3 regions of the Exiguobacterium sp. K1 genome follow, and region 2 is predicted to be linked to each of the others. Evidence: riboswitches for the same ligand, from Rfam matches in the RefSeq annotation. Region 2 holds a riboswitch; each other region holds the start of a gene.

Region 1 (10,491 bases), on a different contig from region 2:
TCTCTTCGGAAAAACTGGTTAATCCGGACAGTTGCATGACGATTTTTTTGTTGGCGACGAATGTGCCGCGTCCTTTTTGACGAATGAGATAACCAGCGTTAACAAGATTCGAGATGGCTTGACGGACAGTCATCCGGCTGATTTGATGGGCTTCGGCAAACTCGCGTTCCGAGGGGATCAAATCGCCGGGTTGTAACAGACCCTCCTCGATTTGTTGCTTCAAGGCAGCTTCGATTTGGTAGTAGATTGGAAGTGGTGAATTTTTATTGATATGCTGAATCACGGCATTTCGTCCCTTCGCGGTCGATAGTCTTTCATCTAGTGTACTAGGAAATGGAGATGTCGACAAACGATTGTAAGTGATTTGTGTCATAATAGAAGCAAATTCAGTGCTGAAAAGGTGGAATGAAGATGCGTTCAGAGCAAATTTATCCGGACGTCCGGACCTTCGAATCAATCGTGACAGGTACGAAGGAAGAACAAGGCTACTGGATAAGATTAGAACAAAGTTACTTTTATCCGGAGAGCGGGGGGCAGCCTGCCGATCGGGGAACACTCAACGGGGTTTCCGTCCTCGATGTCCAGCTTCAAGAAGGGGATGTCTGGCACCTGCTCGACAGTCCGCTTCTTGAAAACGAAGTGCAAGGTGAGGTCGATGATGTCATTCGAACGGATCATGCGGCGCAACATACAGCACAACACGTTATTTCTGCCGTTCTTCAAGACGAATTTCAAATCAAGACAGTCAGTTTCCGAACCGGCACAGAAGAATCGACGCTTGATCTCGATCTCGATGACTGGGATGAGACGCTTCAAAGTCGTTTGGAGGAACGTTTACGGACGGTGATTCAAGCGAACCTCTTGATTACGGCAACGGAATATACAGAAGAAGAAGCATTGCAGTTACCGTTACGAAAAACACCACAAGTCACAGGAAAAATCCGGGTCGTTCAAATCGGTGAACTGGATTACAGTGCCTGTGGAGGAACGCATCTCGCCTCGACGTCGGAACTGGAACTGATTTTATTCACGGGACTTGAAAAGGTTCGCGGGAATATTCGTTTAGCGTACGTTGCAAAAGACCGAGCGTTTCGATTACTGACGACCGAACGGCGTGTCCTGACAGAAACTGCACGTGCAGTATCAGCTAAAAAAAATCAGGTCCATCTTGTTGTGGAAGACCTGAAACAGGAGCAAGTCCGTCTGAACCGTCAAATCGGACAGGCAGAAGATCTGCATGTCAAAACGGTCTTAAAACAGTTGCTCGCAACAGATGAACCGGTTCTCACCGTACGGCATAATCAAGAGGATGTCCGTTTTTCGGAAAAACTGTTGAAAGCCCTGGCTGAAACAGGACGGACAGGATTCGTCTGGAACGAAAACGCCAAAAAATTATTCATGTGCAGCGCTGGATCCATTCATCTCGGAAAATTTGCCAAAACCCATTTAAAGCAGTTTAATGGACGGGGCGGCGGAAGTGAAAACAATGCCCAAGCAGTATTCCAAACGTATGAAGAGGCACAAGCTTATGCAGAAGCATTAAAGGAGGAATTACATACATGACAGTGATTCAAGTAAAAACAACCGAACAAAAACAAGCGGTCCGAATGATCCGGGAACGGGTTTTCGTCGAGGAACAAGGCGTTCCGAGCCATTTGGAATATGATACGCATGATGAAACAGCGATTCACTTGCTTGTCCTCGATGAGATGAATCGTCCGGTTGCGACGGGGCGGACCCGTCCGTACGATGAGCAACGGATGAAGGTCGAACGCGTCGCGACCCTTGCGGCGACAAGAGGAAAAGGATACGGCGGCGAGCTGATGCAGGCGATGGAGCGGATTGCCCGCCGGGAAGGCCGGACGATTTTAACGCTCGGTGCCCAAGTACAGGCCATTCCGTTTTATCAAGGGCTTGGTTATGCGATTGTTTCCGATGAATTTGACGATGCGGGCATTCCGCACCGGACGATGGAGAAAAAAATTTAATGCTGATTTTTTTGAGAAATCCTGAAAAAAGGGTTTCTTTTTTTGAAAGTCTATGTATATATATAATTCATAGTGAATTTTTATACAGACAGATACAGTCGAATTCAAGGAGGAAATAAGAATGACAAAACAAAAATTGATTTTAGCGTATTCGGGTGGACTGGATACTTCAGTCGCCATCAAATGGTTAAGCAAGGACTATGACGTCGTCGCATTGTGCATGGATGTCGGCGAAGGAAAAGATTTGTCGGTCATCAAAGAAAAAGCGTTACTCGTCGGTGCGATCGAATCGATTGTTCTTGATGTCAAAGATGAATTCGCAAATGACTTTGTTTTGCCGGCCCTCCAATATGGTGCGCATTATGAAGGTGCGTATCCATTGATTTCCGCTTTATCTCGCCCGTTGATTGCTGAAAAACTGGTTGAAGTGGCACATGCCCACGGTGCCACAGCAGTCGCCCACGGATGTACCGGAAAAGGAAACGACCAAGTCCGGTTCGAAGTTTCGGTTGCTGCTCTTGATCCGTCGCTCGAAGTCATCGCACCGGTTCGCGAATGGAAATGGTCACGTGAAGAAGAAATCGCTTATGCAAAAGAAAACAACGTTCCGATTCCGATTAATCTCGACAGCCCGTATTCAATCGACATGAACTTATGGGGACGCAGTAACGAATGTGGTGTCCTTGAAAATCCATGGACAGAGCCGCCGCAAGATGCATACGCTTTGACGGTCGCACCGGAAGACGCACCGGATCAAGCGGAAGAAGTCATCATCGGTTTTGAAGCAGGTGTTCCGGTTTCAATCAACGGGACAGCGTATCCGCTGGCGAAGCTGATTACAGAACTGAATATCATTGCCGGTGCACACGGTGTCGGACGGATTGACCATGTCGAAAACCGTTTGGTCGGCATCAAGTCACGTGAAGTGTATGAGTGCCCGGGTGCGACAGTCTTACTCAAAGCCCACGCAGCACTTGAAACGATCACATTGACGAAAGACGTTGCCCACTTTAAACCGATTCTCAGCAAACAATATGCAGAAACGATTTACAACGGATTGTTCCATGCCCCGCTGACAAAAGGCCTCAAAGCGTTCTTGACGGCAACGCAACAGGACGTGACCGGTGAAGTCCGTGTCAAACTGTATAAAGGGAACGCAACCGTCACAGGACGTCAGTCAGCAGTTTCGCTCTACGATGAGAAACTCGCGACGTATACAAAAGAAGATGCCTTTGATCACGAAGCAGCGAAAGGATTCATCAAATTACACGGTCTTGCGATTTCGACACATGCCAGTGTCCATCGTCAGGAAGGCGTGAAAAAATGACGAAACTATGGGGCGGACGTTTTACGGAAAGTGCTTCCGCTCAAGCGGAGGCCTTCGGAGCATCGATTTCGTTTGATCAGAAATTAGCAGCCGTTGATTTACAGGGGAGTCTTGCGCACGCGCAGATGTTATATGAACAGGGAATTCTTGAAAAGACCGAGTGGGAACAAATCGAAGCCGGTCTTAAACAGTTGCAAACGACACTCGAGCAACACGTCTATACGACAGTGGATGAAGACATCCACATGAATCTCGAGCGGTTACTGACGGAACAGATTGGTCCCGTTGCCGGGAAGCTACACACGGCGCGCAGTCGAAATGACCAGGTCGCGACTGATCTCCACCTTTGGATGGAACAGCATGTTCTTGAACTTCTGACCAGTATCCGCAACCTGCAATCCGTCATTACGGAACAGGCGGAGCAACATGTCGAGACGGTCATGCCAGGTTATACTCACCTGCAACGGGCGCAACCGATCTCACTCGCGCATCATCTGCTCGCTTACTTTTGGATGTTTGAACGGGATGCCGATCGATTGACCGATAACCTGAAACGGATTCGGATGTCGCCGCTCGGTGCCGGGGCACTGGCGGGAACGACTTTCCCGATTGATCGGTTCAAGTCAGCTGAACTACTCGGTTTTGAACACGTCTATCCGAACAGTTTGGACGCGGTCTCAGACCGGGACTTCGTGATTGAATACCTTGGCATCGCGTCGACGGTCATGATGCATCTGTCACGCTTTTGCGAAGAAATCATCATCTGGGCGTCGCAAGAATTTTCGTTCATTGAGCTGTCCGATGCGTTTTCGACGGGATCAAGCATGATGCCGCAGAAAAAAAATCCAGATTTCGCGGAACTGATCCGCGGCAAAACAGGTCGTGTCTACGGAAATCTGATGGGTTTCCTGACGACGATGAAAGCATTACCACTCGCATACAATAAAGATATGCAGGAAGATAAGGAAGGTGTCTTTGACACCGCTGATACCGTGTTACAATCCGTTCAAATTTTTACAGGCATGATCGAATCGGCTACGTTTAAGACAGAAGCGCTCAAGAAGGCGACGATGCAAGACTTCTCGAATGCAACGGAACTGGCGGATTATCTGGTCACAAAAGGGATTCCGTTCCGGGAAGCACATGAAATCGTCGGCAAAGCCGTCTTACATTGTGTCCAAAGCGGCTGTTTCTTAAAAGATTTGACGCTGTCCACGTATCAGACGTTCCATCCGGTCATTGCAGAAGATGTCTATCCGTTGTTAGATCCGGTTCAGGCGGTCGCACGACGGGGAAGTTACGGCGGGACCGGTTTTACGGCCGTCCGGGATCAACTCGCATTAGCGAAGAAGCAACTTGAAAAATTATAAAATTCAAAAAAAGTTTGGCAAATCACTGGATTTAACAAAAAATGTTTGCTATAACTGTAACTAACAACCGACAGATAGAGGCGCGGATGACATCAGTAGCAACACTTATTCAAGGCAAGCATGCCAAGTGATGTGAAAGGGGAAATCCGCCGAAGTGAACAAGAAGATGCTTTTTCTTGATTGCTGGTACAACGGTTAAGATCCGTTGTACTGCCGAAACCCACGTTTCGGAGCGCTATCTTACGTAAAAGAACGTATGACGCTGTCATCGTTTGTCCGATCGTGATAACGACGGGCCGTAGGAACGCTCCTACCGGCCCGTCGTTTTTTTCTGTTTCGGGACAAAAGGAGATAGGATTGTGACAACTGTACTTAAATTTGGTGGTAGTTCGGTTGCGACTGTCGAACAGATTCAGTCAATTGCGAATTATTTGAAGAATCGGACGGAACAAGGGGAAAAATTAGTCGTCGTCGTGTCGGCAATGGGGAAAATGACCGATTCATTGATTGCCCAGGCGCAGGCGATAACGGACCGTCCGGAACGACGCGAACTGGACCGGCTGCTTGCAATCGGTGAAGAACAGACGATTTCATTACTCAGCATCGCCCTGAACTCACTCGGGATAAAAGCCTTGTCGCAGACAGGGGCCCAGGCAGGCATCAGCACGATGGGACTGCACACGAAAAGTAAAATCAAACAGATTGACGGCGAATTGCTCCGGAAAAAACTGGAGACATACGACGTCATCATCGTCGCCGGTTTCCAGGGCGTCAATGAGCTCGGGGATGTCACGACACTCGGTCGTGGCGGATCGGATACGACAGCCGTCGCATTGGCCGCGGTTCTTGATAAACGATGTGAAATTTACACGGACGTCGACGGTGTTTACACAGCTGATCCACGGATTCATGCAACGGCACAACCGATTCCACACATTTCATACGATGAGATGATGGAAATGAGTGCACTCGGTTCAAAAGTCATGGAGATGCGCAGTGTCGAACTCGGTAAAAAATACGGCGTCCACATCTTCGTCGGAAAAACATTAGAATCGGAAAGAGGGACTTGGATTATGGAGGCAACGGAAACGATGGAACAAAAAGCGGTCACGAGCGTCAGTGTAACGAAAAACGTGTTGACGGTGTCAATCAAGCATGTACCGCAGACGAACTCGGCGGTCGCGGATATCTTTGAACTGTTATCAGGACGTCACGTCAACATCGATATGATCAGTCAGACGACGTTTGACAGTGACATCTTCCTTTCCTTCTCTTGTCCGCTGGATGAAGAAGAGTTTTTGGAAGAAGCACTGCAGGATATCATCAATCGTTTCCCGACGGTCAAAGTCGACCGTCATAACCAGCATGCCAAGTTATCCGTCGTCGGAATCGGGATGCGGGACGCAACCGGGGTCGCTTCGAAATTGTTTGCGACGTTCCGGGCGGAAAACATCACGTTTTATCAAGTTACGACATCAGAAATCAGCATCTCATATACGATTGCCCAGGCCGATATCGAACGGACTGTCGCAGCAATCGCAAAAGCATTCGATCTGTAAGGAGGAAATCATATGTATCATGTCGCAGTCATTGGCGCAACCGGCGCCGTTGGTCAAAAAATGTTACAAGTCCTGGCGGAACACGATTTTCCGGTCCGTCAGATTTCAGCTTATGCTTCAGCCCGTTCAGCCGGGAAAATCGTTCAGTTCAAAGGACAGGACGTCACGATTCAAGCGTTATCGGAAAACATCACGAAAGACGGGATTGATGTCGCACTGTTCGCAGCTGGCGGTACCATCAGTGAACAGTATGCCCCGTTGCTTGCTGCAGCAGGAACACTCGTCGTTGATAATTCCAGTGCGTTCCGGATGCAGGCAGATATTCCGCTTGTCGTACCGGAAGTAAATTCGCAGGCAATCGGACCGAACGATCGTTTGATCGCCAATCCGAACTGTTCAACGATTCAATCGGTCGTCGCCTTGGCACCGCTTCAACCATTTGGTTTGAAGCGCGTCAACTATACGACGTATCAGGCCGTATCCGGTTCCGGTCAAAAGGGAATCGAGGATTTAGCCCGCGGCAGTCGCGGCGAAGAACCGGTCAACTATCCACACCCGATTCATGATAATATTTTGCCGCATATCGATGTGTTCTTACCGGACGGTTATACAAAGGAAGAACAGAAGATGATTGACGAAACTCGGAAAATCTTTCGTTTGCCGGAGTTGCCCGTCAGCGCGACGTGTGTCCGTGTCCCGGTCACGAATTCACATTCCGTTGCCATCAATGTCACGTTTGAGCAGGAAACAAGTGTTGAAGCGATTCGTGCTGCTCTGGCCGAAGCACCTGGCGTCGTTTTAGTCGATGATGTCAGTCATAATCAATATCCGATGCCGCTTGATGCAAGCGGAACAGACGAGGTGTACGTCGGCCGGATTCGTCAGGATCAGAGCCTGCCGAATACGTTCCACATCTGGTGCGTCGCTGATAACATCCGTAAAGGGGCCGCTTCGAACGCCGTCCAAGTCGCGCGTCAAGCGCTTGAAAGTTCAATCCATTCGTAAGAAACGAGGAGGAATCCGATATGTTTAAAGGAGCAGGAACAGCACTCGCTACACCGTTTACCTCAACCGGTGAACTGGATTTAGCGGTATTCGAGCAACTGATCGAGCAACAACTAGCAGCAAACATTCAAGCATTGGTCGTCGGCGGGACGACCGGGGAAGGGTCGACGTTGACGAATGCAGAGTTTGAGACGTTACTTGAAACGGCAGTCCGTGTGACAGCCGGCCGTGTCCCGGTCATTGCCGGAACCGGAACAAACAACACGGCACAGACGATTGAGAAAACACAGACGGCAGCCCGGCTCGGTGCGGATGCAGCGATGCTGGTCACACCTTACTACAATAAGACGTCGCAAGCCGGACTCGTCGCTCATTTCACGGCGGTCGCAGATGCCGTCGATTTACCGATCATGCTGTACAATGTGCCGTCACGGACGGGAGTTGCGATTTCGGTCGAAACAGCCGTGACGCTTGCGAAACATCCGAATATCCAAGCCTTTAAAGAAGCAAGCGGAGATGTCAGCTTCATGGGTGAATTGATGACGGCGTTACCAGCTGATTTTGCCGTCTTCTGCGGCAACGACGATCAAATTCTTCCGTATATGGCATGGGGAGCACAAGGTGTGATTTCCGTCTTGTCGAATCCATATCCGGCGGAAACTCAAGCACTGGCAGAAGCGTTACTTGCGAATGACTACACGGCGGCGCGCCGGATTCAAAGTGATTTGATGCCTGTCATCTCGGCATTGTTCAGCGATGTCAACCCGATTCCGGTCAAAGCAGCACTCGAAGAAATCGGTCTGGCTGTCGGTGCACCGCGTCTGCCGCTTGTTCGCCAGTCGGAAGCCGGTCATAGCCATCTTCTTGAGACGATGCGGAGTTACAAAGGAGTGGTTGGATGAGACTCGCCATTCACGGATACGGGGCAACGGGACATTACGTGCACGAACTGGCACCGGATGCCGTCGTCGCCGTCATCGACAAAACGAAAACGGCGGAACAGGTACCGTCTTACGGTACGCTTGCCGAAATGACGGAGTCAGTGGATGCGATCATTGATTTTTCACATCCGAGTCTCTTACCGGACTTGCTTGCCTACGGTATCCGAACGAAGACCCCGCTCGTCATCGCGACGACCGGTTTCTCGGACGCAGAACTGCAGACGATCCGCGAGGCGTCAACACAGATTCCGATTTTCCAATCGTATAACATGTCGTTTGGGATCGCGATGATGCAACAGCTGTTAAAAACACTCGTTCCGCTCGCCGGTGCATTCGATATCGAACTGCTGGAAAAACACCATAATCAAAAAGTCGACGCACCAAGCGGAACGGCGGAGCTGCTGTTGCGGACGATTCAAGATTTGCGGGACGTCACACCCGTCTATGAACGGGAATCAACACGCGAGAAGCGGGAAGCGAATGAAATCGGCATGCACTCGATGCGGGGCGGAACGATCTTCGGGGAACATGAAGTATTGTTCGCCGGTGTTGACGAATTGATTGAAATCAAGCATACGGCGCTGTCAAAAAAAGTCTTTGCTTCAGGTGCGATCAAGGCAGCAGAAGCACTCATCCAAAAATCAGCGGGACTCTATACACTGGAGACGCTTTACACACAGGAGGATTCACATGTTATTAACTGATGCTTTTGAAATTGCGAAATTTATTAAAGACGCTAAAAAACAAACACCGGTCAAACTGTACGTTAACGGGGACCTGGCAGGACTGACGATTGAAGGGGCAACAGCTTTCGGAACCGATCAATCTAAAATTTTCTTCGCGGATGCAGGACTTGCGTCAACTTTCTTAGAAGAGAATGCAGACCGGATCACGGAAGTTCACGTCGAGTATGACCGCCGGAACAGTGCCGTACCGATGCTTGATACGCGCCATTTAAACGCACGGATCGAACCGGGTTCATGGATTCGTGATCATGTCGTCATCGGTGACAATGCTGTCGTCATGATGGGAGCAATCATTAATATCGGTGCATCAATCGGAGATGGTACAATGATTGATATGAACGCCGTTGTCGGAGCACGTGGCACAATCGGGAAAAACGTTCATGTCGGCGCCGGCGCCGTGGTCGCAGGGGTTCTTGAACCGCCTTCAAAAACACCGGTCATCATTGAAGATGGTGTCTTAATCGGAGCGAATGCCGTCATTCTTGAAGGTGTCCGCGTCGGAAAAGATGCCGTCGTCGCAGCAGGCAGTGTCGTCACAGAAGACGTTCCTGCCGGTAGCGTAGTTGCTGGTACTCCAGCACGCGTCATCAAACAGAAAGACGAAAAAACAGCAGAGAAGACGCAATTGGTGGATGATTTACGTTCACTCTGATTGACGTCGAAGAGGAGGAAAACACATGGCAGTGGATACACAGTATGGAGAAGCAATTTGGTTAGACGGAGTTTTTCATGATCCAAAAGAGGCAAATACGAGCGTCATGTCCCATGCGATTCATTACGGAAGCGGATTCTTCGAAGGTATCCGTGCGTATGCGACACCGGATGGTCCGGCGATTTTCCAATTGACGGAACACATTGAACGTCTGTTCCGCAGTTGCGCGTTCTATCACGTGACGATTCCTTATACAGTGGAAGAACTTGTCCAAGCGACAATTGATCTGGTCGCCAAAAACGGCTTTGAATCTTGTTACATCCGCCCGTTTGTTTTCCTCGGTACACCGTGGCAGGCATTGATGGCAAAAGATACGACGGTTCACGTCGGAATTTCTTGTTGGGAACTGGGCGAGTACTTTGATAAAGGCGCCGGTATCCGCGCGAAAGTCGCTTCTTACCGCCGCGTTTCGTCGACAATGATGCCGATGCAGGCAAAAGCTGCTGCCAACTACATGAACTCGCAACTCTTAAAAGGCGAAGCACAGCGTGACGGATTCGACGAGGCGATTGCCCTCGATATGAACGGAAACGTAAGTGAAGCGAGTGTCGCCAACCTGTTCATGTTGAAAAACGGCACGATTTATACACCTTCACTCGACTGCTCGGTATTAGACGGCATCACACGTCAAGTCATCATGCGTTTGGCGCAGGATCAAGGATATCCGGTCGTCGAGCGTCATATCGGCCGTGATGAGTTATACGTCGCAGACGAAATCTTCTTGACGGGTACAGCAGCAGAAATTACAAGTGTCGGAGAAATTGATCACATCGTCATCAACGGCGGAACACGGACTGTCGCGGATGAGTTGCTTGATCTTTACCGACAGACGGTCTCAGGTCA
Region 2 (10,491 bases):
CGACAGCAGCATCCATTTGTTCGACCGGAGTCAGCATAAAACGTGTCGCGACGATCATTACACCGGTGACGAGGGCACTCGGCAACCCGCCGAACATCATGGCGATGACGACAGGGACAATCCGTAAGTCGACCCGGGCGACATCAATCTGAATGCTGTTGAACATTAGAAGGACAGAAATCAGACCGGCGAGACCACCTAAAACGAGTCGAACGTTCAGATTCGTGTTCGGTGTAATCCGTGGGTGATTTCGAAAAGGAAGAAACAAAAGAGTAATCGTTGTAAACAGTAAGCAAAAGTTAATGATGAAATTATTCATGATGGACAACAAATCCTCCCAGCTCCTCGTAAACGCATTTCCAATAAGATAGTTCCAGTATACCCATTTTACTAACGGCAAGAAATGGAAAAATGTTTAGCGAAAGATGCTAAAGTCAATAAAAAAGACAAAGTACACAGTCAAGTGAACTTTGTCGGAGAAAAAATAAATATTTTTTTGAAAGTAATTTTTAGGAAGAAATCGCTTCTTCATCCATCGTTAAGAGGATCTTATCGAAGACGAGAACCATCGCATTCAGCTCTTCTTCCGTGAGGGTGCCGAAACGCTCTTGGAGATATTTCCGGCGGACGACTTCAAGTTCGCGGAAAGCGGCTTCTCCTTCGTCCGTCAGTGCTAAAACAATCGATCTTCTGTCATCCGTCGAACGCGTCCGCGTGACGAATCCGGCTTTGTACAAACGATCAGTCAAAGCTGTTACCTGACTTGTCGCAAGCTCAAACTGCTCTGCGAGTAGAGTCGGACGTTGGGGACCATTTTCGGACAGGCTACGCAAAATGAAAAATTCACTCCGCGTCGCGGTTCCTTCAAACAGTCGGTTGAGTTCGCGGCGTAGTGTCCGGAGAATGACCCGCATTTGTTCCTCTAATCGATAGGTCAGTTGATCACGTTCTTGTGGCATTCAAGCAACATCCTTTCTCTCGGTTAACTTCTATAATTTAGTGTACTAAAAATTACGGATTTTTACCATGAATAGCCGACATTTCAAAAAAAGAATTGACAATTTAAAGACGTTTTGTGTAACATGACGATGTAATAACGAAATTATAACTAACTTAATTAGTTCTCACTCAACCAGTGGGATGGAGGTTGCAGTTCTTATAAGTACAGTCACGGATGTCGTCAAGCGGCAGATGAGGTGATTGAAAAGGAAGAATTGCCGAAATCAATCATCGCTTTGAAGATGATCGATTGGGATTAGATCGAACAGGTCTAATACTGTCACAGGTCAGGCATGACTTGTGGGGAGCTATCTTTCACGACGGTAGAATGGGGCGCATCCTTTTACTATGTTGCGTTCTCATCTTCCTTCTGGAAGATGAGGGCGCTTTTTGTTTTTTTTCAAAAAGTGTCCTCTCAAAAATTTAAAAAAGAGAGAAGCGAATGAGATGAATACTTTACAACCCCAAAGAAAACTCGATTCAACCGAAGAAGGACTAAAACGCGGTCTGCAGGCCCGCCATATGTCGATGATTGCGATTGGCGGTGCGATCGGAACCGGTTTATTCATTGCCTCCGGTGCATCCGTTGCTGCGGCCGGTCCGGGCGGTGCGTTGTTATCCTATGCCATTGTCGGACTCATGGTGTACTTCCTGATGACGAGTCTTGGTGAGATGGCGGCGTACATGCCGGTCGCCGGTTCATTCTCGACCTACGGCGCAAAATTCGTCGACCCGTCGTTTGGTTTTGCGTTAGGTTGGAACTACTGGTACAACTGGGCGGTCACGATTGCCGTAGAACTCGTAGCGGCGCAAATCGTCATGAGTTACTGGTTCCCGGATGTTCCCGGATTTTACTTCAGTGCGATTTTCCTGTTATTGATGATTGGTTTAAATTACTTCTCCGTTAAAGGTTTCGGGGAAGCGGAATATTGGTTCGCAATGATCAAAGTAGTCACTGTCATCATCTTCCTGATTGTCGGTGTCGCCATGATCTTCGGTGTCTTCACATCAGAAGCACCGGTCGGTTTTAAAAACTTTGCGTTAGGTGATGCGCCGTTCGTCGGAGGCATCCCGGCCGTCATCGGTATCATCCTGGTTGCCGGTTTCAGTTTCCAGGGAACGGAACTTGTCGGAATCGCAGCCGGTGAGTCGGAAGATCCGAAGAAAAACGTTCCGAAAGCCGTGAAACAAGTCTTTTGGCGGATTCTTCTGTTTTATGTGTTTGCGATTTTCGTCATCGGAATGTTGATTCCGTACACAAGCCCGAACCTCGTTTCGAATGACATTACCGATGTAGCGGTCAGTCCGTTTACACTTGTCTTTGAAAAAGCCGGTCTTGCGTTCTCGGCAGCATTGATGAACGCTGTTATTCTGACGTCTGTCTTATCGGCAGGAAACTCCGGAATGTATGCGTCGACACGGATGCTGTATACGTTGGCACGCCAAGGTGATGCACCGAAATTGTTCGCACAAGTCTCAAAAAATGGTGTTCCCCGCAATGCGTTGCTTGCGACCGGTGCCATCGGAGCACTTTGCTTCCTGACATCGATGTTCGGCGGTCAAGTATATCTGTGGCTGTTGAATGCATCAGGGATGACCGGTTTCATCGCATGGCTCGGTATCGCGATCAGCCACTACCGTTTCCGCAAAGGATTCCTTGCGCAAGGTCATTCGCTCAGTGATTTGCCGTACGTGGCACCTGCTTTCCCGTTTGGACCGCTCTTTGCGTTCGGACTTTGTTTTCTCGTCATCGTCGGCCAAAACTACGCCGCGTTCCTCGCGGATCAAATTGACTGGGTGGGAATTGCCGCAACCTATGTCGGCATCCCGTTATTCCTTGCCTTTTGGTTAGGTCATAAATTTAAAAACCGGACATCGGTCGTTCCTTATGAAGAAATGGAATTCCCGGAGCATCCGCGTCCGTAAATGAAAAGTCGATTCCGTTTCCAACGGGGTCGGCTTTTTTTGTGCCTTTTGAAAAAGAAATCATCTGGAAAACGTATCAAACGGAGAGAAATCGATTAAGATAAAAGAAAAATGGAGGCGACCTCAGTGAACTATTGGTATCACTTTAAACGGGCATTCATCCCGATTGCGATTTTACTTGTGACGTTAGCAATCTATCAGATGCTGTACCGCATGAATAACATGTGGTATTCGTTCGGTGGATTAATTTTAGTATTTGCGGCGATTTATTTTGTCATGCGCCGCTTAAAAGCGAATCCCGAAGATTGACTGAGCAAGATAGTAGGGTAGCCGCACGGAACGCGTTAAAATAGACCCATACAGAGGAGGGGAAGCTAGATGGCAAAAGCAATATTCGCAGGTGGCTGTTTCTGGTGCATGGTCAAGCCATTTCATAAATATGATGGTGTCGAACAAGTCATTTCCGGTTATACAGGTGGTCATACAGAAAACCCGACTTATAAAGAGGTCTGTTCTGAAACGACAGGACATTTAGAAGCGGTCGAAGTCACGTATGATCCGTCGGTCATCTCATATGATGAGTTGCTTGAAATTTTTTGGCGGCAAATTGATCCGACGGATGGCGGCGGACAGTTCAACGACCGCGGTCAGTCTTACGAACCGGCCATCTTTTATGTCGATGAAGATCAAAAACAGGCGGCAGAACGTTCGAAAGCGGCGCTTGATGCCTCTGGACGTTTTTCACGTCCGGTAGCCGTCGACATCCGTCCGGCCAAACCGTTTTGGCCGGCAGAGGAGTACCATCAGGATTATTACAAAAAAAATCCGTTCCGTTATCAGATGTACAGTGTCGGATCGGGACGTGCCAAATTCGTCAAAGAAGCCTGGAAAGATCAAGGCAAGGAGCAGGAGTTGAAACAACGCCTGACACCGATCCAGTATAAAGTTACGCAGGAGAACGGGACAGAGCCCGCTTTCCGCAATGAATACTGGGATGAGGAGCGACCGGGTCTCTACGTTGATATCGTCGACGGGACACCGCTCTTTACGTCGAAAGACAAGTTTAATTCAAACTGCGGATGGCCGAGCTTCGCGAAGCCGATCTCAGAGGATAAGATGGAAGTCGAACTCGATACGACACACGGCATGACGCGGACAGAAGTTCGTTCTGCGAATGCTGACAGTCATCTTGGTCATATCTTTGATGACGGTCCGACTGAACTCGGAGGTCTCCGCTACTGCATCAATTCAGCAGCACTCCGATTTATTCCGGTAGAAGAGCTTGATTCGACTGGATACGGGGAATATAAAAAGCACTTCGAATGAAGGTAAAAGACAGCAAAGCGGATTCGTTTTGTTGTCTTTTTTTCTAGACAAAGGAGGGTTTTCCATGTTCACGCAAGTCTATGAGGAAATTCGGCAACTGACAATCTCGAAAGTACTCGATTTCTACGATCATGAAGTCCGCGGACTGGATGAAGCGGCACGGCAAACGAAGTATCAAAAGATGAGTGCCAGCCCGTTTCTCTTTTTCCGCGGCAGTTCCCATTTATTTTATTATGACGTGACCCGGATTCCGCTCGGATTTGATACGCCGCCTGAGACACCGACCTGGATTCAAGGGGATCTCCACTTCGAAAATTTTGGAGTCCACGGCAATGCCAAAGGAGAAATCATTTATGACGTCAATGACTTTGATGAAGGGTACCTCGGTTCCTATCTGTACGATTTGATCCGGATGGCGGTCTCCGTCCAGTTGTTTGCGGAAGAAGCGGGGTACGACGCAGAGCCGGCCATTGCAGCCTACGTTCAACATTACTTAGATGACTTACGCCAATATGCGAAAGGTAAAAATCCAAGCAAGGTCTGCTTTACAATCGATAACACGAAAGGACCGATCCGTAAACTGATCAAAAAAGCGGAGAAAAAGAAAGCGGAATTGCTTGGAGAGCGGACGACGGTCGTCGACGGACAACGCCGTTTCGCTGACTTACCGGATATGAAGCGGCTTGATTCCTCCACCTATGAAGCCATTGAAGCGGTTTGGCCGGAGTACATCGCCTCCATTGATGCTGAGGACCGACGAGAGGATGGTTTTTACGCCATCAAGGATATCGTCTGTAAGCTCGACAGCGGGACAGCTTCGATTGGTCTCGAACGTTACTATATTTTGGTTGAAGGAACAGGGGGGGAACATGAAGACTTGATTCTTGAGATGAAACAAGCCCAATCGTCCGTCGCCTCGCTGTTTGTACCGGTCTTTTTACAGGAAGTCGAGACGGTTCACCAGGGTCGACGTATCGTGGCTTCGCAAAAAGCGATGCAGGCACACGAAGATCCATATCTCGGTTACGTAACGATGCTAGGCAAAGAATATTATGTCCGGGAGCGTTCCCCATACAAGAAAAAGTTAAAAGCGAAGCATATTAAAAGCCAGGATGACCTCGAAAACGTTCTTTCGATTCAAGGTCAAATCACCGCGAAAATTCATGCACGGGCCGATATGGATGCGGGAATTGATGTGGATATCTTAAACCATCATGCAGACGTCGTCATCATCGAATCAATCGGTGTATCGGACGCTGAATTCACCCGTCAAATCCAACGGTGGTCAAGTGCCTATGCAGCGCGGACAACGCTTGATTTCCAAGTGTTTTTAAGTTGGTTAGCTAGTCGCTGAACGCTATTTTCGAAGACCTTTTTTCAGACAAAGATTCCTTCTGAATACCAGTTCATCCTGGGTTGCGAAGGGATTTTTTTATGGATAAATAATTATGTAAGCGAAACGCAATTTACAAATGGGTCTAATGACCTATATCAATTTATCTGAAAACTTCGTAAATTTTGGATTAAGTAATTGCAAAACTTTTTTGTAATTCGAACTAAACACACAACAGGGGGAGTATCATCATGAGTTTGACGCGGAAAAAAGATGTTTCCGCTATGATTGCTGCGAGTCAGCGCAACAGCGGACTTGCTCGAAATCTTGGCGCAATGGATTTAACGTTTTTAGGAATTGGCGCCATCATTGGTACGGGAATTTTCGTCCTAACCGGAACAGGAGCATTGACAGCAGGACCTGGTCTTATCGTCTCATTCATTTTATCTGCCATTGCCTGTGGGTTAGCGGCACTCGCTTATGCGGAATTCGCTTCGACGATTCCGGTCAGTGGTTCCGTCTATACGTATACGTATGCCACGATGGGTGAAATCTTTGCCTGGATCATCGGTTGGAACTTGATTTTGGAATATGGACTCGCCTCCAGTGCCGTTGCGGCAGGATGGTCCGGTTACTTCCAGTCGTTACTCGGCGGATTTGGTATCCATCTCCCGACAGCACTCTCAGCAGCTCCCGGCGCGGTAGAAGGCGCAAAAACGTTCTTCAACTTACCGGCCTTCCTGATTTTACTTGCCATTACAGCCCTGTTATCGATGGGGATTAAAGAAACAAAACGCGTCAACAACATCATGGTTATCATTAAACTAGCAGTCGTTGTCTTATTCATCGTCGTTGGTGTCGGCTATGTTGAACCGACGAACTGGGCACCATTTACTCCGTTCGGATGGGGCGGCGTCTTCTCCGGAGCAGCCATCGTCTTCTTTGCTTACATCGGTTTTGATGCTGTTACATCGGCAGCAGAAGAAGTACGTGAGCCGCAAAAGAACTTGCCACGCGGTATCATCGGTTCCCTTGCTGTCTGTACAGTCCTTTACGTCATCGTTGCAGCGATCATGACAGGAATCGTCCCGTACCAAAAATTTGCGGGCGTCGATCACCCGGTCTCACTCGCCATTCAGATGGCAGGACAAAACTGGGTCGCCGGTTTCATCGATTTAGGTGCGATTCTCGGAATCACAACGGTTATCCTCGTCATGACATACGGAATGGTACGTTTAGCGTTCGCCATCTCACGTGACGGCATGTTCCCGAAAGTATTCTCGGAAGTACATCCCAAATACAAAACACCGTTCAAAGCAACATGGATGATTGGTCTTGGCAGTGCAACAGTCGCAGGACTCGTTCCACTCGATGTCATCGCAAACCTCGTTAACATGGGGACACTTGCAGCATTCGTCTTAATCTCTGTTGCGGTCTTGATCCTTCGTAAAACACAACCGGATCTTCCGCGTGCATTCAAATGTCCGGGAATGCCGTACGTGCCGATCGCAGCAATCGCTTCGTGTCTCTTCTTAATGTTCAACTTGAAACTCGAAACATGGATTGCTTTCTTCATCTGGCTGGCGATCGGACTTGTTCTATACTTCGCCTTTGCCCGAAAGAATTCGAACCTGGAACCAGGAAACATGCCGGCTACTGAAATTGCAGCTTCAGACGAAAAATAAAAAAATGCGATCCCGTGAGGGGTCGCATTTTTTGTTGTGACAAGGAGGAAATTAAGATGGTAAAGACGTCTTGATCCGAACCGCATCAAACTCACGTTGGATGCTGGCATTGGCTTTCGCTTCTTCTTCCGCCGACCAGCCGAGTTCGCTTCGCATTAAAGCGAGAACACCGTCGGCATATTTTTCAGCATTCGGGAAGTCAAAGAAGACAGCGGAGGCACGTCGGTTCAGGAAATCACCCGGTTGCATGACAAGTTCCGCTTCGAGTCCGTAGAGCAGTCCGCCGAACCAGTGAAGGGGAAGCTGATAACGTTCCGCTTCACTGCCGCGCGAACGGATCAATTCAAAGACACGTTCAACATCCGTTCCGTAACGTTGAATCAGCCACGTTGCTTCTTTTGGAGAGAGTCCAAGCGCTTCACCTTTCGGCTGCTGTTCTTTCAAGTAACGGGCAAATCCTTTACTGCCGTCCGGATGACCGCCGCCGAGCAGAATATCATGGGTCCGGGACGCCAGGTAAATCCGGTTTTCTTCTTCCTTGAACTGATCCGCGACCATATCAATGATTCGTTCCGCCATCTTACGGTAGCCTGTCAATTTTCCGCCGGCAATCGACATCAGACCGGATTTCGAAACGAAGATTTCATCTTTTCGTGACAGTTCACTCGGATCTTTGCCGTCCTCGTGAATTAACGGACGCAGACCAGACCAAGTGGACTCGACATGTTCCGGCTGAAGATCAACGTTAAACATCTTATTGGTCGCATCGAGGATATAATCGCGGTCCTCTTCCGTTACACCCGGCTCGAGAATATCACCCTGATAGTTCGTGTCTGTCGTACCGACGTACGTTTTTCCTTCGCGGGGAATCGCGAAAATCATCCGGCCGTCTGGAACATCAAAGTAAACCGCTTGTTGAAGCGGGAAGTGGGCTTGATCGATGACGAGATGGATTCCTTTCGTCAGATGAAGCGATTTGCCGGATTTTGAACCGTCTTTTTCGCGTAATTCATCCACCCACGGACCGGTTGCATTAATGATTTTTTTCGCCCGGATCGTATAGGTCTTACCGGTTAAGACGTCCTGTACTTCGACACCGACGACTTTCCCGTTATGGTAGACGAGAGACTCAGCCTTCGTATAGTTCACGGCACGTCCGCCGTATCCGACCGCAGCTTTTAATACTTCGACCGTTAATCGGGCATCGTCTGTTTTATATTCAACATACCGTCCGCCTCCGACAAGATGTTCCGACCGTAACAGCGGTTCATATCGGAGTGTTTCTTCTTTTGATAACATCGTCCGTCGTTCATGGCGTCTGACACCTGCCAATTGGTCGTAGACCCGCAAACCGATCGACGTCGAAAAGCTGCCGAATGTCCCGCCTTCGACAAGCGGTAACATCATCCATTCAGGTGTCGTGACGTGCGGCGCATTTTCATAGACGATGGCCCGTTCTTTCCCGACTTCTGCGACTAACTTGATTTCAAATTGCTTCAGGTAACGTAAGCCCCCGTGCACGAGTTTCGTCGAGCGGCTTGATGTCCCTTCTGCGAAATCCTGCATCTCAATCAACCCGGTCCGCATACCCCGGCTTTGAGCATCGAGTAAAATCCCGGCACCTGTAATGCCACCACCAATGACTAATACATCAAGCAATTCCTGTCCCATCTCTTCCAGCCATGCGGTTCGTTCCGTACTTGAAAACATGCATATTTCCCCCTGTTCGTCTGAAATGGATTATTTTAATCTACTTCTATCCATGTACCCTCTTTTACACTTTTTTGAGCACAATCAATAATTTTCATGACGAGCAGAGCTTGTTCCGTTGTGACGGTAAGAGGGGACTCATGACGTAAGGCTTGTGCCAAATCATGATAGTAGTCGGCAAAACCGGAATCGACGAAGGGGCGTTCTTCCAAAGGCTGTTCAGGTCTTCCCCACGTATAAGTCGACCGTTTCGTATCGACGCTGTCGACGAAATAACTTGCTTTTGTACCGTGGACGGCGAGCGAAGGACCGGGTGACGGAACGAGTGATCCGATATGCAGAATGGCGCGGCGCGTTCCGAAAGCGAGAATCAGATGCGTGTAGTCTTCGACCGGACCGTCCGGACGTTGGATCGTCTGATCACAAAAGACGCGATCCGGTCGTTCACCGAACAACATCAACGCCTGGTCAATTAAATGGGAGCCTAAATCGTAAAGCAGACCGGCGCCCGGGACGTCCTGTTCCCGCCAGCGTGCCCGAACGGTCGGACGATAGCGGTCATAGTGCGCCTCGAAGGTCTGGACGACACCCAGTTCATCAGCTTGAACCAGTTCGAGCAATGTCCGGAAGTCTTTTGTGTACCGGCGGTTATGGTAAACTGTCAGTAATCGATTTTGTTGACGGGCAAGATCCGTCAACTGTTCGGCCTCCAGTAACGTGACCGTAAATGGTTTCTCGACGAGGACATGACAGCCGGCTGAAAGTGCCGTCTTGGCGAGGGGATAATGTTCGGCGTTCGGTGTCGCGATGACGACCAGTTCAATCGTTTCAGCGGCTAATAACGCTGCAAGCGAAGAATACACCGGCACATCCGGATAACGCGTAGCGACTGCCTCCGGACGACTGGACTGAACCGCAACCAGTTGATAATCAGGTGCTGTGAGATACGGGGCGTGCAGATGTTCACCGGCAAGTCCAAAGCCAATTAGAGCAGTACGAATCATGGAGGACACTTCCTTTTCAGTTAATACATTCAATCTATCATATGAGGTGAGCAAGATGATTACAGAACAACAAGTCATTGAAAAAATGCGGCAGACGATGTCAAAAATCGAGCAGTCGAGCGGGACGGGACAAATCGAACAAATCGCGGCGATGAAGGCCTACTGTGAATTATTGCTGGATCAACCGCAAAGCGTTAGGGAGCCTTCGGTCATCACGCCGACCACTCAACCGAAACCGCCCGAAGTCGATCCGATGTTGGCCCGCTTCATGGGAGTCGCTCCGGAAAAAGAAGAAAAAGGGCCCTCGCTGCTTGATTTTTGAGTAAATCAAATCAAATGTGGGAATAGAGTAAAAGGAAAAAATAAGGGGGAACAGAATATGAAAACAGTCATCGTCATCGGAGCCGGTCCGGGAAACGGAGCCGAAATCAGTAAGCGGTTCGGTAAAGAAGGTTTCCAAGTCGTCTGTGCCGCTCGGACACAGGAAACACTGGCAGCCGTCATCACG
Region 3 (10,491 bases), on a different contig from region 2:
AATCCAGGCGTTGGCATCGCGGAACTGTTTACCTTGTTGTTCTTCTTTTCCACCGACGAGTGTATCGATGAGCGGTGTTTCAATCGTCCCTGGGGAAAGCGAGTTGACGCGGATGCCATCGCGGGCATAATCAATTGCCATCGCCCGTGTGAAGTTGGCAATGCCGCCTTTTGCAGCATTGTAGCCGGAACGGTTCAAGTCAGCTGCACGCCCCGACATCGATGATGTATTGATGATGGATCCGCCGTTCTTCAGCATCAATGGAATGACGAATTTACTCGTTAAGAACGTTCCGCGTAAATCGACGGCGATGATTTGATCAAACAGTTCGATCGGGTATTCATGCACCTTCCCGCCCTGTTGATCAATCCCGGCATTGTTGAACAGAACATCAACCGTTCCATATGTAGATTGTAGATGGTCTGCGAGTTGCTTCACGCTGTCTACTTGTGAGACATCGACATGAACAGCCTCTGCTTTCCCGCCGGCTTCTTTAATTTTTTCAACCGTTGCTTGTGCTTTTTCAAGCTCGACGTCCGCGCAGACGACTGTCGCTCCCTGCTCGGCAAAGACAAGTGCCGTTGCCTGCCCGATTCCTGTCGCTGAGCCGGTAATGACGGCCACTTTGTTTTCAAGTCGTTTCATCAAAAATCTCCTCCTAAAAAATAATATCCGATGGTGTAGCTTACCTTACGAATCATTCCCTGCATCAATCGGGCTAAACCCATCGAACTGTCTAACGTTTTTAAGGAACGGGAATAACTCAAACAGGAAAGCGCAACACGAAAGGAATGAGAACGCTGACATCAGAACAACGGAAATCAGCAAAAAAACTCTTAACCGAAGCCGTTCAGCATCAGATCGAGTTGAAGAATGGACGGATGAAAGAGGAACTGATTGAGGGAACGACGCCGGTCTTATGGTTTGGGAATGCGGCGAAAAAAAGCTGGCTGACGGTCGCGACGAATCCGTCCGCCGGACAGTTTTTAACCAAAGACGGTACTTTGCGTTTTGATTCGACGGGACCGTTCTTTTTACTTGAGCCGGACATGTCTTTGGAGACGTATCTGACCGACGACAACCTGGAACAAAGCATCAGTAAGTTTAATGACTACTTTAAACAAAAAGATGTCTACAAAACCTGGTTCGGAAAGGAGCAGGGTGGAAAACTGGAAGGATTCTTAAACGGACTGGGGGCGTCACTGTACGATTCCTCTCTCCAGTCTGTCATCCATACCGATTTTTTCCCGCTTCCGACGAAACGGTACATGGGGACGATTTCGATGCGGCAGGAACTGGAGCAATCCGTTTTTGGACAAACCTTTTTCATGAAATTACTGCCGCTGTTTTCTTTGCACGGCATCATTTTACTCGGCCGGGAGCATACGGACCGGTTTCGGAAACTGGATTCAAGTACCGTCTGGGAAAATCCCTTCTCTTTACCCGATTATCCGGATGCTATCGTTGAATTCGGGTATTCGGCTGGACTTGATTTGCCTGTCATCGGACTTCATTTTAAACCGGGCGAACAGTTCCTCGGTCTCGGCAGCCGTGTCGATGAAAATGGACGAAGTCATGGGACGTATGGCTCGACGAACGGGCTGCGGGAGATCGGACAACATGTCCGCGAAAAATTCGAAGCATTCTATCCGGCAGAGGATTGACAGCCGTTTTCGTATCCGTAATAATGGAAATGAATTAGCACTCTTGTTGATAGAGTGCTAAAAATGAACAGGGGGTATCGAAAATGGAAACGAAACAATTTAAAGCCGAATCGAAACGATTGCTCGAAATGATGATTCATTCCATCTACACGCATAAGGAAATCTTTTTACGTGAGTTGATTTCGAATGCCAGTGACGCCATGGATAAGATTTATTATAAAGCGTTGACGGACGAGACGATCACGTTCGACAAGGATGCCTATAAAATTACGGTTGAACCGAATAAAGAAACACGTCAGCTGATTTTGCGCGATACGGGAATCGGGATGACAAAAGACGAGCTCGAAGAAAACCTCGGAACGATTGCCAAAAGCGGATCGCTCGCTTTTAAAGCGGAAAATGAATCGAAAGACGGCCATGACATCATCGGGCAGTTCGGTGTCGGTTTTTATTCCGCCTTTATGGTCGCAGATACAGTGACGGTCGTGACGAAACCGTTCGGCAGTGACGTCGCCTACAAGTGGGAGTCGCACGGTGTCGACGGCTATACGATCGAAGAGGTCGAAAAAGAGACGGTCGGAACAGACATCACCCTTCACATCAAAGCAAACGAAGAGGACGAGAACTACGATGAATACTTAGAACCTTACCGTCTCCGGAGCATCATCAAGAAATACTCCGACTTCATCCGCTATCCGATCGAGATGGAGGAGACGGAACAGCGTCCGGTCGAAGGAGCAGATGAAACAGAGTCAGTGACAGTCATGAAGACGGTCAACAGTATGGTCCCGATCTGGCGCAAGAACAAACGGGAGCTGACGGATGAAGATTACCGCAACTTCTATCAGGAAAAACGATACGGATTTGACGCACCGATCAAACACATTCATATCAGTGCCGACGGAGCCGTCCGTTATCAGTCCATTTTGTTCATTCCGGAGCAACCGTCATTTGATTATTATTCGAAAGAGTTCGAGAAAGGACTCGAACTGTATGCGAACGGCGTCTTAATCATGGAAAAATGCAGCGATCTCTTACCGGATCACTTCAGTTTCGTCAAAGGAATGGTCGATTCGGAAGACTTATCGCTCAACATTTCGCGTGAAATGCTGCAACACGACCGTCAGTTGAAATTGATTGCGAAGAACATCCAAAGCAAAATCAAGACACAACTCGAAGCGTTGCTGCGTGATGACCGTGAAAAATACGAGACGTTTTATCAAGCGTTCGGTCGTCAGCTGAAGTTCGGCATCTACAACGACTACGGCATGCAAAAAGATACGGTGAAAGATCTTGTTCTGTTCCATTCAGCGAAGGAGAAAAAGCTGGTGACGCTCGCAGAATACGTCGTCGCGATGCCGGAAGAACAGAAGTATATCTATTACGCGTCAGGTGAAAGCACGGATCGGTTGGATAAACTGCCGCAATCCGAGCTTGTCAAAGACAAAGGATTTGATATCCTGTACTTCACGGAAGAAATCGATGAGTTTGCGATTCAAATGCTCCTCAACTATGACGGAAAAGAATTTAAGTCCGTCACGAGCAGTGATCTCGGAATCGAACAGACAGAGCAGCCGGAAACGACAGAAACACAAGCCGAAATGTTTAAAGCGATGCAGGAAGTACTCGCGGGACATGTTAAAGAAGTGAAAGCCTCAACCCGCTTAAAGTCACATCCGGTCTGCTTTGCGACGGATGGGGCAGTATCGATCGAGATGGAAAAAATCCTGAAGGCGATGCCGAATAATCAGGATGTCACAGCGGTCAAAATTCTGGAGTTGAATACGTCGCATGATGTCTTCCGGGCGATTGAGACAGCGTATGCGGAAGACCGTCCGAAATTTGAACGTTACACGAATCTGATGTATCAACAGGCGTTGTTGATGGAAGGGTTACCGATTGAAGATCCGGTTGCCTTTGCCAACGAAGTCTGCGCCTTGATGGTCTGATCGGTCATCATATTCACTTCATGACAACCAAAAGCCGGACCTGATGAATTCATCGGGTCCGGCTTTTTAGATAGAGTAATCGTATTGTACGCTTCGTTTATTCCGAACGAAGTTGTGACGGCACTTCGCCGCGACGTGACAGGACATGCAGCATGACAACGAAAATCACGAAGGTGATCAGCGCACCGATGAAGCCGAATACGGACGAACCGGTGACACCAAGAATGAGGTAACCGATAGCGGATACTGCCGCACCGATCAAAGCGTACGGCAACTGGGTCGTCACGTGATCAATATGGTGTGAACCGGCACCGGTCGAACTGAGAATCGTCGTATCGGAAATCGGTGAACAGTGATCGCCAAAGACAGATCCGGCGAGAACGGCAGCGAGTGTCGGCAACAACAGACTCGGATCGACTGCCATGATCAGATCGGCTCCAATCGGTAACATGATGCCGAACGTACCCCAACTCGTTCCGGTCGAGAATGCCATGATGCTGGCGATCAAGAACAATAAGAACGGCAGATAAGAAGCGGGAATCGATTTGCTGACGAAACTTGCAAGATAATCCCCGGTCTTCATGTCGCCGATGACCGCGATGATCGTCCAGGCGAACAACAGGATGACGACGGCAGGCCACATCGATTTCATACCCGCCCAGATGCTGATGCGGTAATCGCGTGCCGGAATCTTCCGGCCGATCATCATCAAGAATGCTACGACTAAACTAATGACGACACCGGAAACAAGCGAACGTGTCACGTCTGTCGCTTCAAAGGCACCGATTAATGTAAAGGATCGGCCGTCCGCTGCAAGGGCTTGTGCACCTGTCCAAAGGAGTGCTGTGACAGTTGCGATGACTAGGACGACAATCGGAACAACCAGATCGCGGACTTTTCCGCCGTCGTGTTCCTTGACTTCCTCCGCCATTCCCATCGGTGTGCCTTTGTTGGCATCAAACAATTCGCCTTGTAGAGCCCGCAATTCGTGTGTCCGCATCGGTCCGACGGCAATTCCCGTATAGGCGATATAGAGCGTCAGTAACAAAGCGAAGATGGCATAAAAGTTTAACGGCACAATCATCATGAAGGCACTGAATGCCGAGTAATCCGTAATCGAATGTGTCGTTAAGATACCGGCAATAATTGAGATGATGAAGGCACCCCAACTCGACAACGGACTGATGACACAGACCGGTGCAGCGGTCGAGTCGATGATATACGCCAGTTTCGCACGTGAGACGCCACGACGGTCCGTTAACGGACGACTGACGTTTCCGACAGCGAGACTGTTGAAGTAATCATCGATGAAGATGAGAATACCTAATCCAAAGGCAGCGAGTCTTGCACCACGCGCGGTTTTGACGTGTGTCGTCGCCCATTCTCCGAAAGCATGAGCACCTCCGGACGTTTGAATCAGCGTCGACAAGACACCGAGTAACAGTAAGAAAACAAGTAATAAGACATTCCATTCATTTAACGCACCGTCTGCCCAAAACAGGCTGAAGATATTTTTTCCGAGATAAACCGCGGTATCAATCGGGTTAAAGCGATGAAGCAATAAGGCACCGATCAAAATCCCGACACCAAGTGAGATGACGACTTTGCGTGTGACGATCGCTAAAACGATCGCGACAAGCGCCGGTACGAGTGCGACGATAGAATCTGAATAATTGACCATAGTTGTGGTTTCTCCTCCTTTTTTAGAAGATGAGACCCGTTGCACAGAAAAAAGCAAGGGCACCGGCAACAAAGCCGACACCCTTGCTGGATGCGTCTTTCTTAGCCGAATTGGAGTGCTCCATACAGTACGCGTATGGCAATCGAACGGGTCTTTCCCGGTTCGACCAGCATCGTCATGTCTGACACGTGACGATACTTCGGCGGTCTCACCTTTCTTTGATCGTCTTTGTTGTCATCCTCAGACCAAATACTCATTAACACCGCGCCTCTACCTCATCGATAGAATAGTCATATTCTTTTCATAACAAAATTTTATCGCATTCCCGAAAAAAAATTAAGGATGTTTGTTAAGTATTGAAGTAAGAATTCAATTGCTTCATCAGATAATCTTTATTTTCTTCAAACTGTCGCTTTCGATGTCCGTTTGCACCGGAAGGATGGGGAAAACCGAACAACACGGTATGTTTTTTGATTCGTCCCTGATGAAGCAATGTCCGGACCGTCGATTCGACGACGCGTCCGAATGGTACGAGAATGACAGGGTGGGGTAACTGATTTAATTCCGCCGCAAAATGCTCATAGGCATAATGTTGCAGGAGCGGTGTCCGGTCAATCTTCGGTTGATGTCCCGTATAATTTTTATCACGGTAAAAAACGGGATGTCTCAGAATCGAAGTCGTGTGTAACAGTTCCTGATTCGTATGAAATAACGTTGCTGTTGAAGGAATCTTCAACAGTCGGTTTAATTCCAGTTCATCGAGCATTGCCGTCAAATTACGGCGCATCGGACCGGCGAAACTGGCACTGTATTTGACGAGCTTTGCCGTTTCTTCAATTGTCGCGCCATGATGAAAAGCATCAGCCGCTTCTTCATAAGCGATTCGCATCTGTTCGAAACCGGGAGTAATCCCGATGAAAACGACTTTTGCGGAAGCGTTGATATATTCACCGATCGGGGAGTAATAAACGGATAAATCCTGTTCCTGCTGTAATAAAAAACTGTCCACACATAAATCTTGGCGGGTCAGTGGTCGATCAATCGGCAAAGCTCGAATGGCCTGTTCAAAAATGGATAATGAATTTAGCATGATAAGTCCTCTCTCTTTCTGTATTGGACTTATGATAACAAATAATGGTATTACATACAATTTAAACCCATATCAATATAGTAAGGGGTTACGCGGGCAAGAGATGAAAAACAGCTTTGTCTCCAAAAAGAAATAGGAGACAAAGCTGTTTTAGAATGAAGTATTAAGAAGTCCGTTCTTTGACAGAAGCGACTTCAGAGATGATGATTTGACTGCCGAGCATTGGTGATTCTTCCTGTTTCCCGTCCGTTGGTTCCGGACGTTTATGGGAAGCTTTGAAGTCATCACTGTTGCGCCAGGCTTCAAAATGCTTCATGTCTTCCCAGTACATGTTGACGTTCATTTCATCATGTTCTTCGAGTCCTTGCGTCAAGAGTACTTCAACACGAACAAATCCTTCCATCGTATCGAGACCGCTTGGACGGGTGAAGCGTGGTGCCATTGCGGCGGCCATTCCTTTTTTGACTTTAATCCGATTCGTAACGACGATCATTGGATTATCCCCCTTATAGAATGAAATGTGTACATTCATAGTATAGTACGATGAAACCAACAATGCTTGAAAGAAGGAATCGAACATGAATGAAAAAGAGTACGAAGAACGGTTGCGTATCGAGACGATTGATGTGCAGCATCTTTACAATGCGTTCAGCCATTATAACCGGTACGAACCGACGCCTTATGCAGCGCTGGAAGAGTTGTGTGCCGTCTATCCTTTCGATGACACGGACACAGTCATTGATTTCGGCTGTGGAAAAGGACGGCTGAACTTTTATCTGCATGACCGGTTTGATTGCTCCGTCATCGGTGTCGAGATGAACGGACAGTTTTATGAAGACGCTTTGAGGAATCAAGCGGCTTATATGAAAAAAATGAAGCGACGTCAAGGCAGCATTCGTTTTGAACATACGTATGCGGAAAACTATCCGATTCCGGATGACGTGACGAAATGTTACTTCTTTAATCCGTTTTCCGTTCAAATCTTCATGAAGGTCGTTGATCAGATCTTGGCATCCGTTGAAAGGCGTCCCCGCCCGCTGGATTTGATTTTGTATTATCCGGCGGACGAATACCGGTATTATCTCGAACATCAGACGATTTTCGAACAGGTGGAAGAAGTCCGTCTGAAAGAACTTTTTGAAAAAAATCACGACGAACGATTCGTGATTTATCGGGTGGATTTGTCCCAAGAAGTACCAAAACGGGTATAAGGTACTAACAGCAACCACCCCATAAAGTGAGGCGATTCGGATGATTCATTTACAACACGTGACGAAAGAATTTGCGCCGAAACGAGGTTTATTTGATGTCAGCTTTACGGTTGAACCGGGCATGGTGTTCGGTTTTATCGGACCAAACGGTGCCGGGAAATCAACGGCGATCCGACAATTGATGGGATTGATTCAAGCAGACTCCGGTCATGCGACGATCGGTGGATACGACTGTTGGAAGCAATCTCAGGAAGTAAAACGAATCGTCGGTTATTTACCGGGGGAGATTAATCTGCCCGGTGATTTTACGGGTGAACAGATTCTGCATTTAATGCAACAACTCCATCAAAGTAAACCGGAACGTCAGTCAGAGTTACTCGAGCAGTTTCCTTTTGAAACGAAAACCAAGATTCGGAAGATGTCGAAAGGGATGAAGCAAAAGTTGGCATTGGTCGGCTGTTTCATGAAGGATGCTCCCGTTTATCTGCTCGATGAACCGACGAGCGGACTTGATCCGTTGATGCAGGAACGCTTTTTAAGTCTGGTCGACAAGGAACGACAACGCGGAAAAGCGATTTTAATGAGTTCACACCATTTTCCGGAGATGGAAAAATCGTGTGACCGGGCAGCGCTGATTAAAGAAGGGCGGATCATCATCGAAGCAGACATTCATGAGTTGGTCCGGTCGAGCCGAAAACAGTACACGATTGAATTTGGGATCGAGGCACATGCTGAACAGTTTGCGCTTCAGATCGGAAGTCAACGGTTTCAGAATCATGTTTCCTTTTTTACGGGCAACGAACGGACATTAAATCAAATCATTCGTCTGTTAACCGAATACGATGTCCAGGCGATTCAAACTTCAGCAGATGATTTAGAACACGTCTTCTTACATTATTATAGTGAGGAGGAACCATCATGATGACGATCGTTTGGTCTTTACTCAAGCATAACGGGAAACCGATCACAGCCTATGCGGTCGGGACAAGCCTGTATCTCTTGATGCTTGCTGCACTTTACCCGTCAATGATGAAGACTGGGTTACTCGAAGCGAAACTACAGGCACTGCCGCCGGAAGTCTTGAAAGCTTTCCAGTACGATAAGATCACCGGTTTTGATAATGTGCTTGATTTACTGGGCGGCAATTATTACGGGCTGATTTTTCAAATCATCGCGTCTTTATTTTTATTGTCACTTGCTGCGCGTTTGCTGGCACGGCCGATTGATAACGGTGAACTGATTTTATATCTGGCAGCGCCGATTACGCGTCATCAATATACGGCATCAGCGATGATTGTCATGTTTCTTGCCAGTACATGTCTTGTAGTATGTAATACGTTCGTTTTACTGATGGCCGACTGGTTTGTTTCCGGAGTTTCGATTGACGGGATGACGCTCGTCCGCTTTCAAGTAAACGCGCTATTCTTGCTGTATGCCATCGGTGGATTTACCTTATGCATTGCGACCCTGTTTGATGATGAACGACGCGCCTTTTCGATTGCCGGCGGTGTGCTTGTGCTGTCGATCGTCCTGACGATCGGATCCGGTCTCAGTGAAAAAACGGAATGGATGCGTTACGGATCGATTTTCAGTTTGTTCAACACACAACAACTATTGGAAGGGACCCACCACTTCTTTTTGCATCTCCTGCTGTTGGCGACTATCAGTTTCTTATTCCATCTCGGTGCCTTTGTCAGTTTCCGGAAGCGCAGTTTGTCGATTTGACACAACCGGACCGGAAAACAAGCCAAAGTGAACGTGAAAATTTACAGAAAGTGAACATTTAGGATTTGAACGTTGCGTAAGCGGCTGATTTTTACTAAGATAAAGGAATGTTATAGTTCTGGAAAAAGAAATGAGGTCTCACTAATGAATAAACCATCCATTTATGGATTAACACTTGAGCAGATGACTGAATGGTTATCGCATCAAGGTCACAAACCGTTCCGAGCAAAACAAGTCTGGGATTGGTTGTATCGTAAACGTGTCACTACTTTCGCAGAAATGACGAATGTCAACAAGGATTGCCTTGAGTTGTTAGATCAGAGTTTTGCGATTAATTCAATGACGCAAGCCGTTAAACAAGAATCAGCAGACGGAACGATCAAGTTCCTCTTCAAATTATATGACGGCAGCCTGATCGAAACGGTTCTGATGCGTCATAAGTACGGTCTGTCTGTCTGTGTCACGACGCAAGTCGGCTGTAACATCGGCTGTAGCTTCTGCGCAAGTGGCTTGATTAAGAAGAGCCGTGATCTCTCGGCCGGAGAAATCGTCGAGCAAATCATGAACGTTCAGCATCACCTCGATGCTGTCGGTAAAGAAGAGCGTGTCAGCCACGTCGTCGTCATGGGTATCGGTGAGCCGTTTGATAACTTTGACAACATGGTCGATTTCCTGAACGTCATCAAGGATCACAACGGTCTTGCAATCGGTGCGCGTCACATCACGGTATCGACAAGTGGACTCGCAGATAAAATCTACAAATTCGCAGATTTAAAACTTCAAGTTAACCTGGCGATTTCGTTACACGCGCCAAACAACGAACTCCGGACACAAATCATGAAAATCAACCGTGCCATTCCGCTCGAGAAATTGATGCCTGCCATCGATTACTACGTTAAGACGACGAACCGGAAAATCACGATCGAGTACATCCTTTTACGTGGTGTCAACGACCAGAAAGCCCAAGCGATCGAGCTTGCGAAATTGTTCGAAGACAAACGTCATTTGACGTATGTCAACTTAATTCCGTATAACCCGGTCGACGAGCACGGTCAATACCAACGCAGTACGTCAGAAGATATTTCAACGTTCTACGATACGTTGAAAAAGAACGGTCTCAACTGTGGTGTCCGTCTTGAGCACGGTACGGATATCGATGCTGCATGTGGTC

Evidence for each region. A riboswitch is a leader RNA that binds a small molecule or an ion and turns the genes downstream of it on or off. The one in region 2 is predicted to bind lysine.
Region 1: it holds a riboswitch for lysine, as region 2 does, so the genes downstream of both, N7U64_RS11270 (aspartate kinase) here and N7U64_RS12500 (amino acid permease) in region 2, are expected to answer to the same signal.
Region 3: it holds a riboswitch for lysine, as region 2 does, so the genes downstream of both, N7U64_RS10130 (Na+/H+ antiporter NhaC family protein) here and N7U64_RS12500 (amino acid permease) in region 2, are expected to answer to the same signal.

The regions. Positions count from the first base shown of each region.
Region 1 covers NZ_JAOTIT010000005.1:40,284-50,774, forward strand. The annotation lists gene phnF (phosphonate metabolism transcriptional regulator PhnF) at 1-283, opposite strand, end outside; gene N7U64_RS11250 (alanyl-tRNA editing protein) at 412-1,563, shown strand; gene N7U64_RS11255 (GNAT family N-acetyltransferase) at 1,560-1,988, shown strand; gene N7U64_RS11260 (argininosuccinate synthase) at 2,110-3,315, shown strand; gene argH (argininosuccinate lyase) at 3,312-4,685, shown strand; lysine riboswitch at 4,753-4,931, shown strand; gene N7U64_RS11270 (aspartate kinase) at 5,045-6,244, shown strand; gene N7U64_RS11275 (aspartate-semialdehyde dehydrogenase) at 6,257-7,249, shown strand; gene dapA (4-hydroxy-tetrahydrodipicolinate synthase) at 7,270-8,151, shown strand; gene dapB (4-hydroxy-tetrahydrodipicolinate reductase) at 8,148-8,894, shown strand; gene dapD (2,3,4,5-tetrahydropyridine-2,6-dicarboxylate N-acetyltransferase) at 8,881-9,588, shown strand; gene N7U64_RS11295 (branched-chain amino acid transaminase) at 9,614-10,491, shown strand, end outside.
Region 2 covers NZ_JAOTIT010000006.1:58,736-69,226, forward strand. The annotation lists gene N7U64_RS12490 (diguanylate cyclase domain-containing protein) at 1-319, opposite strand, end outside; gene N7U64_RS12495 (MarR family winged helix-turn-helix transcriptional regulator) at 510-959, opposite strand; lysine riboswitch at 1,134-1,318, shown strand; gene N7U64_RS12500 (amino acid permease) at 1,447-2,925, shown strand; gene N7U64_RS12505 (hypothetical protein) at 3,052-3,234, shown strand; gene msrA (peptide-methionine (S)-S-oxide reductase MsrA) at 3,304-4,251, shown strand; gene N7U64_RS12515 (DUF2252 domain-containing protein) at 4,316-5,605, shown strand; gene N7U64_RS12520 (amino acid permease) at 5,836-7,269, shown strand; gene N7U64_RS12525 (glycerol-3-phosphate dehydrogenase/oxidase) at 7,321-8,979, opposite strand; gene N7U64_RS12530 (Gfo/Idh/MocA family oxidoreductase) at 9,015-9,983, opposite strand; gene N7U64_RS12535 (DUF5327 family protein) at 10,039-10,305, shown strand; gene N7U64_RS12540 (SDR family NAD(P)-dependent oxidoreductase) at 10,363-10,491, shown strand, end outside.
Region 3 covers NZ_JAOTIT010000004.1:76,314-86,804, forward strand. The annotation lists gene N7U64_RS10115 (SDR family oxidoreductase) at 1-645, opposite strand, end outside; gene N7U64_RS10120 (hypothetical protein) at 792-1,664, shown strand; gene htpG (molecular chaperone HtpG) at 1,748-3,613, shown strand; gene N7U64_RS10130 (Na+/H+ antiporter NhaC family protein) at 3,711-5,294, opposite strand; lysine riboswitch at 5,400-5,575, opposite strand; gene N7U64_RS10135 (uracil-DNA glycosylase family protein) at 5,644-6,384, opposite strand; gene N7U64_RS10140 (heme oxygenase) at 6,548-6,877, opposite strand; gene N7U64_RS10145 (methyltransferase) at 6,963-7,595, shown strand; gene N7U64_RS10150 (ABC transporter ATP-binding protein) at 7,636-8,517, shown strand; gene N7U64_RS10155 (ABC transporter permease subunit) at 8,514-9,320, shown strand; gene rlmN (23S rRNA (adenine(2503)-C(2))-methyltransferase RlmN) at 9,465-10,491, shown strand, end outside.